Regions from separate parts of the Bradyrhizobium sp. CCBAU 45389 genome, predicted to be linked through region 2. Evidence: riboswitches for the same ligand, from Rfam matches in the RefSeq annotation. Region 2 holds a riboswitch; the other holds the start of a gene.

Region 1 (8,052 bases), on a different contig from region 2:
GGCAATGCCGGCGCGGTCGCAGCGTCGAACATCGGCGCCTCCAGATGCCGCGCGAACACGAGGCGCTGATCGAGCTCAAGCGGGTGGCCGTACTGGTGATAGTAACCTTCGAGCCCGTCCTGGCCGTCGACGCTCTGCTTGGTGCAGACGAAGCCGAGGCGGAGATCGCCGAGGGCTGCGCCGTTGTTGGCGTGCCAGCCGCGCAGCATCGCGCGCGAGACCTCGCCCGGCACGCCGCAGATCGCGGTACCCTTCCAGATCCAGCGCGGCGGCGGATAGCGGATCCAGGCTTTGCGGTCGCTCTCGTACATGCACTCGACATGCACGCCGCCGATCCAGTTGGAGAGATAGTGATATTGCGCTGCAGCCACCGCCGGCGGCAGATGGTCGATGCCGAGCTTCTTGAGCCCTGGCAGGAAGCGCTCCTGCTGCTGGCGGCGGAACACGCGAAAGACGAATTCGGCCGCATCCGCCGTGCCGCGGCGCGTGACGACGGTGAGGATGAGGCCGGTGAAATAGGCGTGATAGAGATCAGCGACCGCGCGCCAGCGCTTCCATTGGGCTTCCTGCGCGGTGTCCGCTGGCGTGGTCATGTTCACTCCCGATCGTTGTTGCGATCGAGTGTGTCACTGCGTCCGGTGACAGGCAACCTGACCTGCGTGCAAGGGCCCCTGCACGGGGCCCCGGCAATTCCGCATCACGAATTTTGCGCAGGCCTAAAGCGCGATGAGATTGGGACGAATCATCATCGCGCTTTAGGTTATTGTTTGAGCATGATCTTTTCGGAAAACCGCTGCACACTTTTCCGGATCATGCTCTAGCAGCACGCTCGCGCTCGACGCGTTCGGTGACGTCGCGGGCCATCGCCACCGATCCCTGTATTGCGCCATCAATGTCGCGCACCAGCGCGAACGTCATCTCGATGTAGAGCTTGCGGCCGCTCTTGTGCAGCGCGCGGGTCAGCGTCGGCTTACCTGCAAGCTTCATCGTGCCGCTCGCGAGTGCGGCCTCGAAACCCTTCCAGTGCGCGGCGCGGAGATGCTCGGGAATGATCAGATCGAGATTCTGGCCGAGCGCTTCATCGGCGGTGAAGCCGAACAGCGCTGTCGAGGCGCGATTCCACCGCGTGATCGTGCCGGAGCGATCCGAACAGATCAGTGCGTCCGCGACGTCGTTGAGGATGTTTGCGTCGAGTTGGGATTGATCGGTCATCTCGCCACCTCGCCCGAATGTAGCCCGGATGGAGCGAAGCGTAATCCGGGATCGATCCCACAAGCGAGAGAGTCCCGGATTACGCTTGCGCTCCATCCGGGCTACAGGATCGGGCTACACCCGAAAATGCTTCGATAGTTTGAGGCCCTGCGCCTGGTAGTTGGAACCGATGCGCTGGCCGTACATCGCGTCGGGGCGCGCCAGCATCTTTTCATAGACGAGACGGCCGACAATCTGGCCGTGCTCGAGGATGAACGGCACTTCGCGCGAGCGCACCTCCAGCACGGCGCGCGCGCCCTGCCCGCCGGCGCCGGCATAGCCGAAGCCGGGATCGAAGAAGCCGGCATAGTGCACGCGGAATTCGCCGACCAAGGGATCGAACGGCACCATCTCCGCGGCGTAATCAGGCGGCACCTGCACGGCTTCCTTGGAGGCGAGAATGTAGAACTCGCCGGGATCGAGGATCAGGCTGCCGTCGGGACGGGCCGCGATCGGCTCCCAGAAATCTTCCACCGCGTAGCCGGCACGGCGATCGACGTCGACGACGCCGGTGTGGCGCTTGGCGCGATAACCGACGAAGCCATTGGCTTTCTCGCCCGAGAGATCGACGGAGACGGCGACGCCGCCGGAGAGATCGGCATCGTCGATGTCGACGAGACGCTCGGCGGCATGCAAGCCATCGAGCTCGTCGGCGTTGAGGATGGCGTCCCCAGTGCGGAAGCGCACCTGCGACAGGCGCGAGCCCTCGCGCACCAGCACCGGAAACGTCTTCGGGCTGATCTCGGCATAGAGCGGGCCGTGATAGCCGGCGCCGATCATGTCGAAGCGGCGGGTGCCGTCGGCGATGACGCGGGTGAAGACGTCGAGGCGGCCGGTCGAGCTTTTCGGGTTCGCCGCCGCGACGATTTCCGGCGGCAGCGCGAGGCTCTCGAGCAGCGGCACGATGTAGACGCAGTTGGTCTCCAGCACCGCGCCGTCGGCGAGGCTGAACTCGTGCAGCTTCAATTCGTCGATGCGCTCGGCGACGGTGGCGCCGGGGCCGGGCAGGAAGCTGGCGCGGACGCGATAGGCGATGTCGCCGAGGCGCAGGTCGAGGCTCGCCGGCTGGATCTGGCTTTCGACGAAATCGTATGCGGGCAGGATGAGACCTGCCTCCGCCATCGCCGCGATCATGCGGTCGGGCAGGATACCATTGGCGTCGGCGGCGATCGAAAAGCTCAACCGGGGGTCCTCATCAGGGGTCAAACGCATCCGGACATGCAGGAAATACTAGCCTTTTACGGCTATCCGATGGACGCCTTGACGGAAAGGCCATTGCGGAATATGAGCATCACTTATCCCGTGGTGATTTGAGCCGGCCGGCTTGCAGCCACGTTAAATAAGTCGCTAAACAGGCCGGGGACCTCTGTGATCCCGGCCCGTGGTTTTGTCCAGGCCGGTTTTTTTGTGACCGTTTTCGACGAAACGGTCATGTCGGAGGGTCCTATGTCGAAGTCGCCTGCTGCTTACCGCCCCGAAACCCGCCTGGTCCATTCCGGCACCCTGCGCTCGCAATATGGCGAGACGTCGGAGGCGCTGTTCCTGACGCAGGGCTATGTCTACAACAGCGCCGAGGAGTGCGAGGCGCGGTTCAAGGGCGAGGACCCCGGCTTTATCTATTCGCGTTATTCGAACCCGACCATTGCGATGTTCGAGCGCCGCATGATCGAGCTCGAAGGCGCCGAAGCCGCCCGCTCGGCGGCAACCGGCATGGCCGCGGTGACGACCGCGATCCTGGCGCCGCTGAAAGCCGGCGATCACGTGGTCGCCTCGCGCGCCCTGTTCGGCTCGTGCCTCTACGTGATTCAGGATCTGCTCCCGCGCTACGGCATCGAGACCACGCTGGTGGACGGGCTCGATCTCGACCAGTGGCAGCGCGCGCTGAGGCCCAACACCAAGACGTTCTTCCTGGAGAGCCCGACCAATCCGACGCTCGATGTGCTCGACATCCCCTTCATTGCCGAGATCGCGCACAGCGGCGGCGCGCGGCTCGTGGTCGACAACGTGTTCGCGACGCCGATCTGGCAGAGCCCGCTCGCGCTCGGGGCCGACGTCGTCGTCTACTCCGCGACCAAGCACATCGACGGCCAGGGCCGGTGTCTGGGCGGCATCATCCTGTCCTCGGAAGCCTTCATCTCCGAGCACCTCCACAATTTCATGCGCCAGACCGGCCCCTCGATCTCGCCGTTCAACGCCTGGGTCCTGCTCAAGGGCCTGGAGACGCTGGGCGTGCGCGTGCGCGCGCAGACCGACACCGCCGCGCGTATCGCCGAGGTGCTGGCGAGCCATCCGAAGATATCGCGGCTGGTCTATCCCGGCCGCGCCGATCACCCGCAGGCGGCTCTCGTGAAGAAGCAGATGCGCGGCGGCTCGACGCTGGTCGGCTTCGAGGTGAAGGGCGGCAAGGCGGCGGCGTTCCGCGTGCTCAACGAGCTGAAGCTTGCGAAGATCTCGAACAATCTCGGCGACGCCAAGAGCCTCGTCACGCATCCGGCCACCACGACGCATCAGCGCCTCAAGCCGGAAGACCGCGCCGCGCTCGGCATCAGCGAGGGATTCATCCGCTTCTCGGCGGGGCTGGAGCATGCGGACGATCTGATCGAGGATCTGACGGCGGCGCTGGAGAAGGCGTGAGGCGATCGAGGTCTCGTAGGGTGGGCAAAGCGAAGCGTGCCCACCAATCACGATCTCAATGCCGATAGATAGTGGGCACGGCGCGCGAAGAGCGCGCCTTTGCCCAAGGCACGGCCCGAATGGAGAGATCACCCCACCCCGCTCGCGCTGCGCGCGATCGACCCTCCCCCTCCAGGGGAGGGTAAAGCAGAGCTACATCGGCCGATACGTCCTCACATCCGTCGGCACGTTCACCCCTAGCTTGATCTGGCCGACGGAGCGGATGATGTCGTCACCGAGGAGCTGGGCGAAGCAGGCATAGCCCCAATCGTTCATGTGCAGGCCGTCGGCGATGACGAAGCTCTCGACCGGGATCGATTGGTTCTCGTGCCAGTCGCGCATCACCTCGAAACGCGGGAAGATACCGACGTGGCGCAGCTCGGCGACCTTGCCGAGCAGCTTGACCATCTTGCCGGCGCTCTCCTTGCGCTGGTTGACGGCCGGCGAATATTGCGGATCGACCAGCACGATGTCGGCGCCGCCAGCGGCCTGGATGTGGGAGATGCCCTCCTCGACCAGTTTTGCGGTGTCGCCGGGATCGAGATTGCGCAGCACGGCGTTGGTGCCGACCTGCCAGATCACCATGTCCGGATGCACGTCGATCACCTGCGTCTGAAGACGCTTCATCATCTCGGGCGCGTCCTCGCCGCCGACGCCGGCATTGACGACGGTGATGTCGGCGCTCGGATAGTGCCGGCGCAGCTGCGCGGCGAGACGGTTCGGATAGTTGAAATCGGGGGAGCTCGCACCATAGCCGGCGGTCGACGACGAGCCGAACGCGACGATCACGACGGGCTTGCCGGCGACGAGCTTGGCGGCGACATGCGGCAGCGAGCCCATCGTCTTCGAGCCGCCCTTCGGCGGCAGGCAGGGCACGCGACTGAAGATGTCGCCGGCGGACTTCGCGACCTGCTTCACCTTGTCGATGGCGCGCGCGGTGATGCCGCGCTGCTCGGGGGACGTCACGGCGACCGTGGTCTGGGCGGGCGATGCGGGAGCGGGATTAGCGGTTTGCGCCGGCGCTTGCGTCGCCGGCGCGGCTTGCACCTGCGCGCGCGACTGCGACATCGGCGTCAGCAACAGCAGCGCTGCCGCTGCTGATACAGCCAGCCGTGCCGCCGGGAAAAAAGGGCAAAAAGAACTCATTAACGCTAGACCTCAATTTTGCTGCTGGGCCGGCCCCAGATGGGCTGCGTCAAACACGAATTGTGCCAACGCCCGGCCAAGGCAATCATGGACCTGTTTCGCCAGCTCTGGCCCGCGGGACGGGCTGAACAGGTCGAACTGACCCTGATCATTCCACTGCCGCATGATCGCGAAACGGTCGAATAGCGGGATGTCGTGCTCCTGCGCCACCACCCGCATATTGTCGAGATAGGGCGGCACCGAGATCATGGTCTCTGTGCGCGGGCTGTACTGCAAGTTCATCAACACGACGTCAGCCCCTGCATTTTGCAGCGCGGCAACCCCTTCGGTCACAGCGCCGCGAAAATCGTCGGGATCGATGGCTCGGATAGCATCCACGGTCCCGGTCTGCCAGATGACCAAAGTAGGCCTTTTTGCTTCCATCAGCTTAACGAAGGTGGCGGCCGCCTCCTCTGCCGTTTTCTTGCTCTGTATTTCTACGGAGACGTGCACGGCCTCCGAAGGCGGCAGCTTGTCCTTCAGGATGGCCTGCATGCGCGCCGGATAGGACGCATCCTCCGAGGCCGGAATCGCGGTTGAGCGGCTGCCGATGACCAGGATTTCAAGCGGCTTGCCCGCCTTGACGGCATCGGCGACCTTGGGAAGCTGGCTTTCACTGGTGAGCAGATAGGACGGCAATTCGCAGGCCGCGGGCACGGTCGCAGCGGCAGGCGCAGCATCGCCCGCGCGCGCCTGGGGCGCGGCGAGGCCACCGCATAGCAGGATCAGGCTCAGGAGAACCCTCGCCTTCATCAGCCCCCTCCCGCCAGATCGGCGTTGCCGACGGCGTTTTTGGTTTTCGCACCGCTTTTGTCAGCCACGCGCTTGTACCACGAAATCACCCATGCAACGCCCCACATGATCAGGATTCCGGAGAGACTAATCAGCGCATGCATGGCGGCGCCGCCGGAGACCTCGGCCAGGATGAAATGGCCGGCGAAGGCGAGGAAGACGCCGAGGCAGAATATCTCTAGGGAATGCTGGCCGCACAGGATCAGCGGCCGCAGCCACGGCGATTTCAGGCCCGGCCAGTCCCGCGGCAGGAAGCGCACGGTGAGCGCGGCCAGCGCCAGGAAATGGGTGAAGCGCAGAACGTCGAGATCGGTCTTGTCGATCGGATACATCCACTGCTCGAGCCGCTTCGGCATCAGATGGGACAGCTGCGGCAGATACCAGGTCAGCGTCACGTAGAACGCCGCCACGATATAGGCGATCGCGATCCACATCGTTACCGGGGACGCTAAAATACGCGACATGCGCCGCGCACCTCCGAGCGCACACCATGCACCGAAGACGAAAAGCAATTGCCAGGCCAGCGGATTGAAGGCCCAGAAGCCGTTCGGATAGGCGGAGAAGTAGAGGTCGTATTCCCAGGTCACCGCGTAGAGCAAGACGGAAAGGCCGAGCGTGACGTCGGGCTTCCATTTCATCGACCACAGGATCACGGGCAGCGCCAGCATCAACACGATGTACAGCGGCAGCACGTCCATGTTGACGGGACGGAAGCGCAGCAGCAGCGCCTGCACGATGGTGACGTCGGGCTGCTTGAGGAAGTCCATGATCCCCATCTCTTCGGTGTAGAGCGGGTTCTCGAATCTGGTCGCCACATAGGAGATCTCGGCGAGGAAGATCGTGAACAGGAAGACGTGGGCGACGTAGATCTGCCAGACCCGCCGCAGGATGCGCGCGGTGGCGATGACGACGCCGCCCTCCAGCATCGCGCGGCCGTAGACAAAGGCGGCGGTGTAGCCGGAGATGAAGATGAAGATCTCGGTGGCGTCGCTGAAGCCGTAATTGCGGATCGTGAACCAGGTCAGCAGGCTCGGCGGCAGATGGTCGATGAAGATCAGCCACAGCGCCAGCCCGCGGAACAGGTCGAGCCGAAGCTCGCGCTCGCCGATGGCGGGCAGCGAGATGGCGGCCGCGCGCGGCTCCGCAGGCTTGGCGGTTCCCGCGATGGTCGATCCCGTCACTTGGTCGGCAATGGTCATCGGGGCTAAAAAACCCTCATCCAAATCGCGACGTTAAATGAGTTTACCGGTCCGGACGTCATCTCGCAAAGCGGCCGGATCACATAGGGGTGTCTTCGGGGTGTCTCCCTTGGGGGTGTACTTCCTCGCCAATTCTGGCGGCACGATGTCGCCAAAACCGCCTCCGGGGTTTGGTTCCGGCGCCGGATTTCGGTATGATGGCAGCCATGTACCGCGCCGTGACCCGCCAGATCGAAGTGACCGTCGAGCCGAACTTTGTTCCGGAGCAATCGTCGGCCGACCGCTCCCGCTATTTCTGGTCGTACACCATCGTCATCACCAATTCCGGCGACGAGACCGTGCAGCTCAAGACGCGACACTGGATCATCACCGACGCCACCGGCCGCCAGCAGGAGGTCAGGGGCGAAGGCGTGGTCGGCGAGCAGCCGACGCTCGCCCCCGGCGAGCGCTTCGAATACACCTCCGGCGTGCCGCTCACGACCGCCTCCGGCTTCATGACCGGCCGCTACCAGATGGTCAGCGAAACCGGCGAGCGCTTCGAGATCGACGTGCCGACATTCTCGCTGGACAGCCCGGACAATAAGCGGGTGTTGAACTAGCGTGGTGCCGTAGGGTGGGCAAAGGCGCAAAGCGCCGTGCCCACCATTTTCGATCACGGCATGAGATCGTGGGCACGCTTCGCTTTGCCCACCCTACGATATCCGAGGCTTGGCAAACAGCTTCCCCGAACTCGTCGTTGCATGCGACGCCTACGCGTCCTCGACGCCCGCCTCGTGCGGCGTGAACTGATACACCGAGCTGCAGAACTCGCAGGTGACCTCGACCTTATCGTCCTTGACCATGGCGGCGCGATCGTCCGGCGAAAAACTCTTCAGCATCGACGCGACCGCGTCGCGCGAGCAGGAGCATTGCGCCTTCAGCGACAGCGGCTTGAACACGCGCACGCCGCGCT
Region 2 (8,052 bases):
CGCGTGATCCCGGCGCTCGGCATCGAGAAGCTGCTGGAAGAGGGCGTGCCGCAGGCAACGCTGGATCGCGTCGCGCCCGGCGTGAAGTCGCAGGACCTCAACAATCTCTTTGGTGCGCTCGACCGCGCTGTTCCCGGCCTCGGCAAGGTCATCAAGCAGAACGCCAACGCCGGCGTTGCGGCCGGCATCAACTCGATCGGCACCGAGAGCACGCTCGAGGGCAAGAAGGCGCGCAGCTTCCCGCTGAAGTTCGTCGACGGCGCGGTGCTGCTCGGACCGGTGAAGGTCGGCCAGATCCCGCCGCTATATTGATTGATGTGTCGTCATTCCGGGGCGATGCGTAGCATCGAACCCGGAATCCATTTCACCCCGTGCGCTGTGGCCCAATGGATTCCGGGCTCGCCCTTCGGGCGCCCCGGAATGACAGGAGCTACGGCTTCTTCTCGAGCTGCCCGTGCTGGCGGCCGAAATCGGCTGCCGCCGAATCCTGGCCGATCTCGACGATGCCGCGGCGGATGGCACGGGTGCGGGTGAAGTGATCGAACAGCGCCTCGCCGTCGCCGCGGCGGATCGCGCGCGTCAGCTTGGCGAGATCCTCGGTGAAGGTGCCGAGCATCTCCAGCACCGCTTCCTTGTTGGCAAGGAATACGTCGCGCCACATCGTCGGATCGGAGGCCGCGATGCGGGTGAAGTCGCGGAAGCCGCCGGCGGAGAACTTGATCACCTCGGACTCCGTCACCTGCGCCAGCTCGTCGGCGGTACCGACGATGGTGTAGGCGATCAGATGCGGCAGATGGCTGGTGATCGCGAGCACCAGATCATGGTGATCCGGCGTCATCACCTCGACCTTGGCGCCCATCGCCGCCCAGAAGGCGCGCAAGTGAGCGACGGCCTCCGTGTCGGTGCCCTCCGGCGGCGTCAGGATGCACCAGCGGTTGATGAAGAGCTCGGCGAAGCCGGAATCGGGGCCCGAATGCTCGGTGCCCGCGACCGGATGCGCCGGCACGAAATGGACCGTCTTCGGCAGGTGCGGTGCCATGTCCCTGACGATGGCGCCCTTCACCGAGCCGACGTCGGAGATGATCGCGCCGGGCTTCAGATGCGGCGCGATCTCCTGCGCCACCGGTCCGTAGGCCCCGACGGGAATGCAGAGGATGACGAGGTCGGCGTCCTTCACCGCTTCCGCATTGGTCGCCACCACCTGGTCGACAATGCCGAGCTCGATCACCCGCGCGCGCGTCTTCTCCGAGCGCGCGGTGGTGACGATCTCGGAAGCCAGGCCCTGGAGCTTCGCAGCGCGCGCGATCGAGCCGCCGATCAGGCCGAAGCCGATCAGGGCGACGCGCTGGAAGTGCGGGTTCACGCTCATTTGCCGGCCACGAAGTCGCGCAAGGCATCGACGACGAGGCGGTTGGCCTCTTCAGTGCCGATGGTCATGCGCAGGGAATGCGGCAGGCCGTAATTCTTCAGCGCGCGCAGCACGAGGCCGCGTTTGGTGAGGAAGGCGTCGGCATCGTCTGAGGTCCTGCCCTTGTCGGTCGGGAAGTGGATCAGCACGAAATTGGCAACGCTCGGCGTCACCTTCAGGCCGAGCCTGGTGATCTCCTCGGTGAGCCAGTTGCGCCAGGTTTCGGTGAACTGCTTCGACATCGCCTGATGCGCGGTGTCCTCGATCGCGGCGACCGCGGCATACATCGCCGGCGTCGACACGTTGAAGGGACCGCGGATACGGTTGACCGCGTCGATGATGTGCTCAGGCCCGAACATCCAGCCGATGCGCAGCGCGGCAAGGCCGTGGATCTTGGAGAAGGTGTGCGTCACCACCGTGTTCTCGGTGGTGGCGACGAGCTCGATCCCCATCTCGTAATCGTTGCGCGAGACGTAGTCGCAATAGGCGGCATCCAGCACCAGCAGCACGTGCGAGGGCAGGCCGGCGCGCAGCCGCTTGACCTCGTCGAACGGGATGTAGGTGCCGGTCGGATTGTTGGGGTTGGCGAGCCAGACCAGCTTCGTCTTCGGCGTCACCGCCTTCAGGATGGCGTCGACGTTGCAGGTGAGGTTGGTTTCCTCCGCGATCACGTTTTTGGCGGCGACCGCCATGGTCGCTATCGGATAGACCAGGAAGCCGTGGGTGGTGGAGATCGCCTCGTCGCCCTGGCCGAGATAGGTGTGGGCGAGCAGGTTGAGGATCTCGTCCGAACCCGCGCCGCAGATGATGCGGTTCGGATCGAGCCCGAACGAACGGCCGATCGCTTCGCGCAGCACGCGCGAGGTGCCCTCCGGATAGTCTTCCAGATGATCCGCCACATTCTTGAAGGCTTCGATCGCCTTGGGCGAGGGCCCGAACGGCGTCTCGTTGGCCGAGAGCTTGAACACCTTGCGGCCCGGCTCCGGCACCGGGGTCTTGCCGGGCGTGTAGGGCGCAATATCGAGAATGCCGGGGTTCGGCACGGGGCGGGACATCTTCAACTCCGGATAGGCTTTAGGCGGTACGCGATTTACGATTTCGACCCGGTCGGGGCCACCGTATAGCGCGTTGCGTGGCTGCCGACGAGGGCCGTGGAGCGCACCGAGGCCCCCGCTTCGATCAGGGCAGCCCTGATCTTGTCGATGCTGGTGTCGCTCGTGACCGAGACCAGCAGCGCCGCGCCGTCGAAGGCGGTATCGGGCACCGCCACGATGTCGGCAAGCGGCGACAGCGCCCGCGCGACCTCGGCGTTCCACCCGGAGACCCGCACGCTGAAGGTCTCGACCTCCGTCACCACGGCGCTGTCGGCGACGCGTGAGATCGCGAACACGGGCAGTGACGCCGGATGGTCGGCGCGCTCGACGAAGGGCATGCGCGCGATGATCTTCGGCGCGCCTTGTGCTTCCAATTCCAGCCACCACGGCGTGCGGCTGGACGTTGCCGAGACCAGCGCCAGGTCGCCCTTGGATTTCGCCACCGCCTCGACCGCGGCCTGCGCGCTGAAATGCGCGACGTAGGGCACCGTGAAGCCGAAATGGAAGCGCACGGAATCGCGCATCGCGGGCTCGCTCACCGAGATGTCGGCATGCACGGAGAACGGCGCCTGCACATAGGTGAAGGTCGAGATGATGACGCGCCAGATGCTCTCGACGGTGTCGAGCGGCAGGATGCCGCGATGACGCTGCACGATCTCGCGCATCATGGAGGCCTCGCGCGCGGGGCGGAACGCCGAGCCGACCTCCTGGGTCTGCTTCACCTGGATCAGGCGGTCGATGATGTCGCCGCGCTGCATCAGCAGGCGATGCATGCCCTCGTCGATCGCATCGATTTCCTTGCGCAATTCCTGCAATGATGGTGGCGCGGGCGGACGTTGGGACATATCTGACAGGACTGTTGAGAGGCGTTCCAATGCGGGCCAGCCGAGCCGGTCCGCTGCGATCGATGTCTTGATTAGGCAGTCAGGGCCGCGAAAGCAAAGAGAAATGACGGCCCTTTCGGCTGACGCGCCAGGGGACGAATTTGGCTCATCCGGGCCGCGACTTGACGAAAACCGTCCAAGCCGGTAGGTTTTTGCCTGTTCCGTGGTCATTTGAGCCGGCCGGCTTGCAGCCACGTTAAAAAACTCGCTAAACAGGCCGGGGACGCTTCCGATCCCGGCCGAACCTATCGTTCAGGCCGGGTTTTTCATGGCCTGATGTCAATGCGGTCTGAAGTCCGATCGCAAACGAGGTCGATGGTCAGATGGTTGGCGTCAAGTCGATTCCGAGCCCCGCGATCAGTGCCGACGATCGGTCGCACGAAGTGGATCATCCGAGCTCGCTCATCGCGCATTTCGGCACCGAGCAGCCGTTGCCGCTCGATTGCGGCGTCGATCTCGCCCCGTTCCAGATCGCCTACCAGACCTATGGTGAGCTCAACGCCGATCGCTCCAACGCGATCCTGATCTGTCATGCGCTGACCGGCGACCAGCACGTCGCCAATGTGCATCCCGTCACCGGCAAGCCCGGCTGGTGGGAGACCCTGGTCGGCCCGGGCCGGCCGCTCGATCCCGACAGGTACTTCATCATCTGCTCCAACGTGATCGGCGGCTGCATGGGCTCGACCGGGCCCGCCTCGATCAATCCCGCCACCGGCAAGGTGTGGGGGCTGGAATTCCCCGTCATCACCATTCCGGACATGGTGCGCGCGCAGGCGATGCTGATCGACCGGCTCGGCATCGACACGCTGTTTGCCGTGGTCGGTGGCTCGATGGGCGGCATGCAGGTGCTGCAATGGACTGCGGCCTATCCCGAGCGCGTGTTCTCCGCGCTGGCGATCGCCTGCTCGACGCGGCATTCGGCGCAGAACATCGCGTTCCACGAGCTCGGCCGCCAGGCCGTGATGGCCGATCCCGACTGGCACAACGGCGGCTATGCCGACCGCGGCATCCATCCGCATCGCGGCCTCGCGGTGGCGCGGATGGCGGCGCACATCACCTATCTCTCCGACGCCGCGCTGCACCGGAAGTTCGGCCGGCGCATGCAGGATCGCGAGCTGCCGACCTTCTCGTTCGACGCCGACTTCCAGGTCGAGTCCTATCTGCGCTACCAGGGTTCGTCCTTCGTCGAGCGCTTCGACGCCAACGCCTATCTCTATCTGACGCGCGCGATGGACTATTTCGACATCGCCGCCGACCATGACGGCGTGCTGGCGAAGGCGTTCGCCGGCATCCAGACCCGTTTCTGCGTCGTCTCCTTCACCAGCGACTGGCTGTTTCCGACCTCGGAATCGCGCGCGCTGGTGCATGCGCTGAACGCCTCGAGCGCGCGGGTGTCGTTTGCCGAGATCGAGACCGATCGCGGCCACGACGCCTTCCTGCTCGACGTGCCTGAGTTTTTCGACATCTCCCGCGCCTTCCTGCAATCGGCCGGCAAGGCGCGCGGACTGAATGGCGGGGGTAGCTAGGATGTCGGTGCAGGAAGTGCTGCCGCTGGGCGGCGTTGCGGCCGGGCAGTCCGGCCAGGCTCGCGCCGACCATCTGCTGATGGCCGAGATGGTCAAGCCGGGCTCGAAAGTGCTCGACGTCGGCTGCGGCGACGGCGACCTGCTTCAGCTGCTCGAGGCCCGCGGCATCGACGGCCGCGGCATCGAGCTGTCGCGCGAGGGCGTCAACCGCTGCGTCGCCAAGGGCCTCGCGGTGGTGCAGGGCGACGCCGACACCGACCTCGTCAACTATCCCGATGATGCCTTCGACTACGTGATCCTGTCGCAGACGCTGCAGGCGACGCGGCAGCCGAAGGTCGTGCTGGAGAATCTGCTGCGCATCGGCCGCCGCGCCATCGTGTCGTTCCCGAATTTCGGCTTCTGGAAGATGCGACTGCAGCTCCTGATCGGCGGCCACATGCCGCGCACGGAGAACCTGCCCGCGACCTGGTACGACACCGCCAATATCCACTTCTGCACCATCAAGGATTTCGTCGAGCTCTGCGACGCGATCAACGTCAAGATGGAGCGCTCGGTGGCGCTCGATCTCTATGGCCGCCCGGTCCCGCTGAACCTGCCCTGGTGGGTGTGGAACATGTTCGGCGAGCAGGGCGTGTTTCTGCTGAGCCGGGGTGAGGGGAAGTAGTTTCCCGTAGCCCGGATGGAGCGGAGCGCAATCCGGGGCAGGTCGCACCGCGCTCGAGAATCCCGGATTACGCTAGCGCTCCATCCGGGCTACGAGACGGAGCGTTTGGCGGCGCCTTCGCTCTAATGCGCCGCCAGCGACCTGGGATCACGCACCGGCCAGCGGCCGGCTTCCACCAGCGTCACGAACCGCTCCACGCTCGCGTTGAACAGCGCGGGCTCCTCGAGATTGAGCACGTGGCCCGATTTCGGAAACATCGCGAGCCCTGCGGCCGGCAGATGCTTCTTCAGGAACAGGCTGGCTCCGACGCAAGGATCGTCCTCGTCGCCGCAGATGATCAGCGCGGGCGTGGATGCCTTCCTGATCGCATCCGTCAGCGTGTAGATCGAGGGACGGCCGCCCTGGAAGCCGCGCATCGTGTTGGCCGACCCCTTCGCATCGTGCCGCGCCAGCGCGGCATAGAAATCGGCGTGGCCGCGCGGATCCTTCACCAGGAAGGGAATCCGGCTCGGCGCCTCGCGCGTGACCTTGGCGACCTCGGCTGAGCCCAGCGTCTCGAACTGCTCGGCATTGGCGCGGCACTGCTTGCGCCAGGCGTCGAGATTTTCGAGCTCCGAACCGGAGCCGACGCCGGCCAGCGTCATCGACAGCGCGCGATGCGGCGCGTTCAGGCCGATCTGCAGCGAGGAGTAGGCGCCCATCGAGAGGCCTACGAGATGCGCGCGCTCGATCTTGAGATGGTCGAGCACGGCGAGCGCATCGGTGTAGAAATGCGTGTAGGTGTAGACCTCGCCATCAGGCACGTCCGACGGGGTGTAGCCGCGCGCCGAATAGGTGATGCAACGGTGGCCGCGCGAGAAGTAGCGCATCTGCGGCTCCCAATTGCTGTAGTCGGCCGCGAACTCGTGCAGAAAAATAATCGGCGTTCCCTGGCCCACCTCTTCGAAATAGATGCGGACGTCATCCCATGTCGTGGCGTGGGGCATTAACTGTTTCCCTCTCTTCAAGCCGCCTTTTCAGGATCGCAGTTAATGCTGTTGTCTGCAATGCGGCAGCTTCAAACCAGCACCGGCGCAAAATCATCGCAGCTATTCGCCGACGTTGCGTCTTTTTCTCGCCACATCCGGAAGCTTTACGCCCCGGCGGATGTCGGCCACCGCACGGGCCGGCGGGAAAGAGGGGTGTCAACGAAGGATGAAGAATGTTTGAGTTGTTTGCGTTCCGCCTGTCGCGTTGTGTTGTCGCGCTGGCGGTCTTCTTCGCGGCGGTCGCCGCATTCGTTTCTCCGGCCTCGGCACGGCCGCATCATCGTCATAGCGCAGAGCGGCACACTCACGTGCACCACGCCAGACATCATCACTCCCGCCATCATGCACGCAGCTCGCGCTTCGAGCGCAGCGCGGCGCAGTTGCAGGCGGGCGGCTTCGCCGACACCCAGGCCAGCTATGATCCGAACGCCAACAGCGGCGGCATGGGCAATAACGGCATGGCTGCGAGCGGCGGCTTCGGTGGCGGCTCGGGCCTCGTGTCCGAGGCACGCCGTTATCTCGGTGGCAATCCGACCGGGCGCGGCAGCCTGTGGTGCGCGCGCTTCATGAACATGGTGCTGGAGCACAGCGGCCATCGTGGCACCGGCTCCGACATGGCCAGCTCGTTCGCGCATTACGGCACGCGCGTCTCTGGCCCGCAGGTCGGCGCCATCGCAGTGATGTCGCGCGGTCGCCGCGGCGGTCATGTCGGCATCATCACCGGCATCGACGCGCAGGGCAATCCGATCATGATCTCCGGCAACAACGGCAACCGCGTCCGCGAAGCGCCGGTCTCGCGCGGCCGGATCTATGCGTATGTGATGCCGAACTGAGGCGAGGTGCGTAGGGTGGGTTAGCTAGCGGTTGCGCGAAGCGCGGTCCGCTGGCGTAACCCACCTCTTCTCTTTCTGCGGAGATAGACAGTGGTGGGTTACGCCTTCGGCTAACCCACCCTACGAAGTTCACTGGTTGACAGCCTCGTGCTCACATGTGCGAGGCTGTCAGCTGCGCCACGAACCTTTTGCCGCTGCGGTGCGACGAAGCTAGCACTGGCCGAACCTTCGGCCCGGAGCGGCAGAGGATCATGGCATTCGCGAAGGTGACGGCGGCGGAGTTCTACGCACTGCTGGAGGGACGCGGTTCGGCAAGGTTTCGGCGCGTGCTGGCGCGTTACGAGTTTTTCGCGCCGGGAGGCGACTGCGCCGTGCATCACGGCTCGCTGTCCGTGCCAGGTGCGCTGCCGGCCTCGGCGGTCAACATGCTCGTGCTCGGCGATCTCTCGGCGGACGGCCTCCTCGATCTCGGAGAGGATGGTGCGGAGTGCGGCTGTTTCATCGTGCTGGGCAACGTTGCCTGCAGCGCATTTGCAAATGCTTACGGCAAGTGCGTCATGATCGACGGCAACCTCGAGGCCGACGAGATCATCGTCAATTCGTTCGAAGATTCGG

The links. Region 2 has a riboswitch for S-adenosylmethionine ahead of metX (homoserine O-acetyltransferase MetX). Riboswitches for the same ligand answer to the same signal wherever they lie in the genome.
Region 1: it holds a riboswitch for S-adenosylmethionine, as region 2 does, so the genes downstream of both, XH79_RS08935 (O-succinylhomoserine sulfhydrylase) here and metX (homoserine O-acetyltransferase MetX) in region 2, are expected to answer to the same signal.

The regions. Positions count from the first base shown of each region.
Region 1 is NZ_LBIY01000073.1:25,785-33,836, reverse strand. It holds gene XH79_RS08950 (hypothetical protein) at 1-593, opposite strand, end outside; gene XH79_RS08945 (PAS domain-containing protein) at 811-1,212, opposite strand; gene XH79_RS08940 (2'-deoxycytidine 5'-triphosphate deaminase) at 1,327-2,433, opposite strand; SAM riboswitch at 2,544-2,623, shown strand; gene XH79_RS08935 (O-succinylhomoserine sulfhydrylase) at 2,698-3,885, shown strand; gene XH79_RS08930 (SGNH/GDSL hydrolase family protein) at 4,078-5,070, opposite strand; gene XH79_RS08925 (SGNH/GDSL hydrolase family protein) at 5,083-5,862, opposite strand; gene XH79_RS08920 (OpgC domain-containing protein) at 5,862-7,100, opposite strand; gene apaG (Co2+/Mg2+ efflux protein ApaG) at 7,307-7,699, shown strand; gene XH79_RS08910 (Hsp33 family molecular chaperone) at 7,850-8,052, opposite strand, start outside.
Region 2 is NZ_LBIY01000086.1:63,841-71,892, forward strand. It holds gene XH79_RS16315 (DUF2125 domain-containing protein) at 1-312, shown strand, start outside; gene XH79_RS16320 (prephenate/arogenate dehydrogenase family protein) at 431-1,369, opposite strand; gene XH79_RS16325 (pyridoxal phosphate-dependent aminotransferase) at 1,366-2,463, opposite strand; gene XH79_RS16330 (chorismate mutase) at 2,499-3,347, opposite strand; SAM riboswitch at 3,540-3,619, shown strand; gene metX (homoserine O-acetyltransferase MetX) at 3,710-4,912, shown strand; gene metW (methionine biosynthesis protein MetW) at 4,914-5,576, shown strand; gene XH79_RS16345 (alpha/beta fold hydrolase) at 5,699-6,562, opposite strand; gene XH79_RS16350 (TIGR02594 family protein) at 6,778-7,437, shown strand; gene XH79_RS16355 (hypothetical protein) at 7,689-8,052, shown strand, end outside.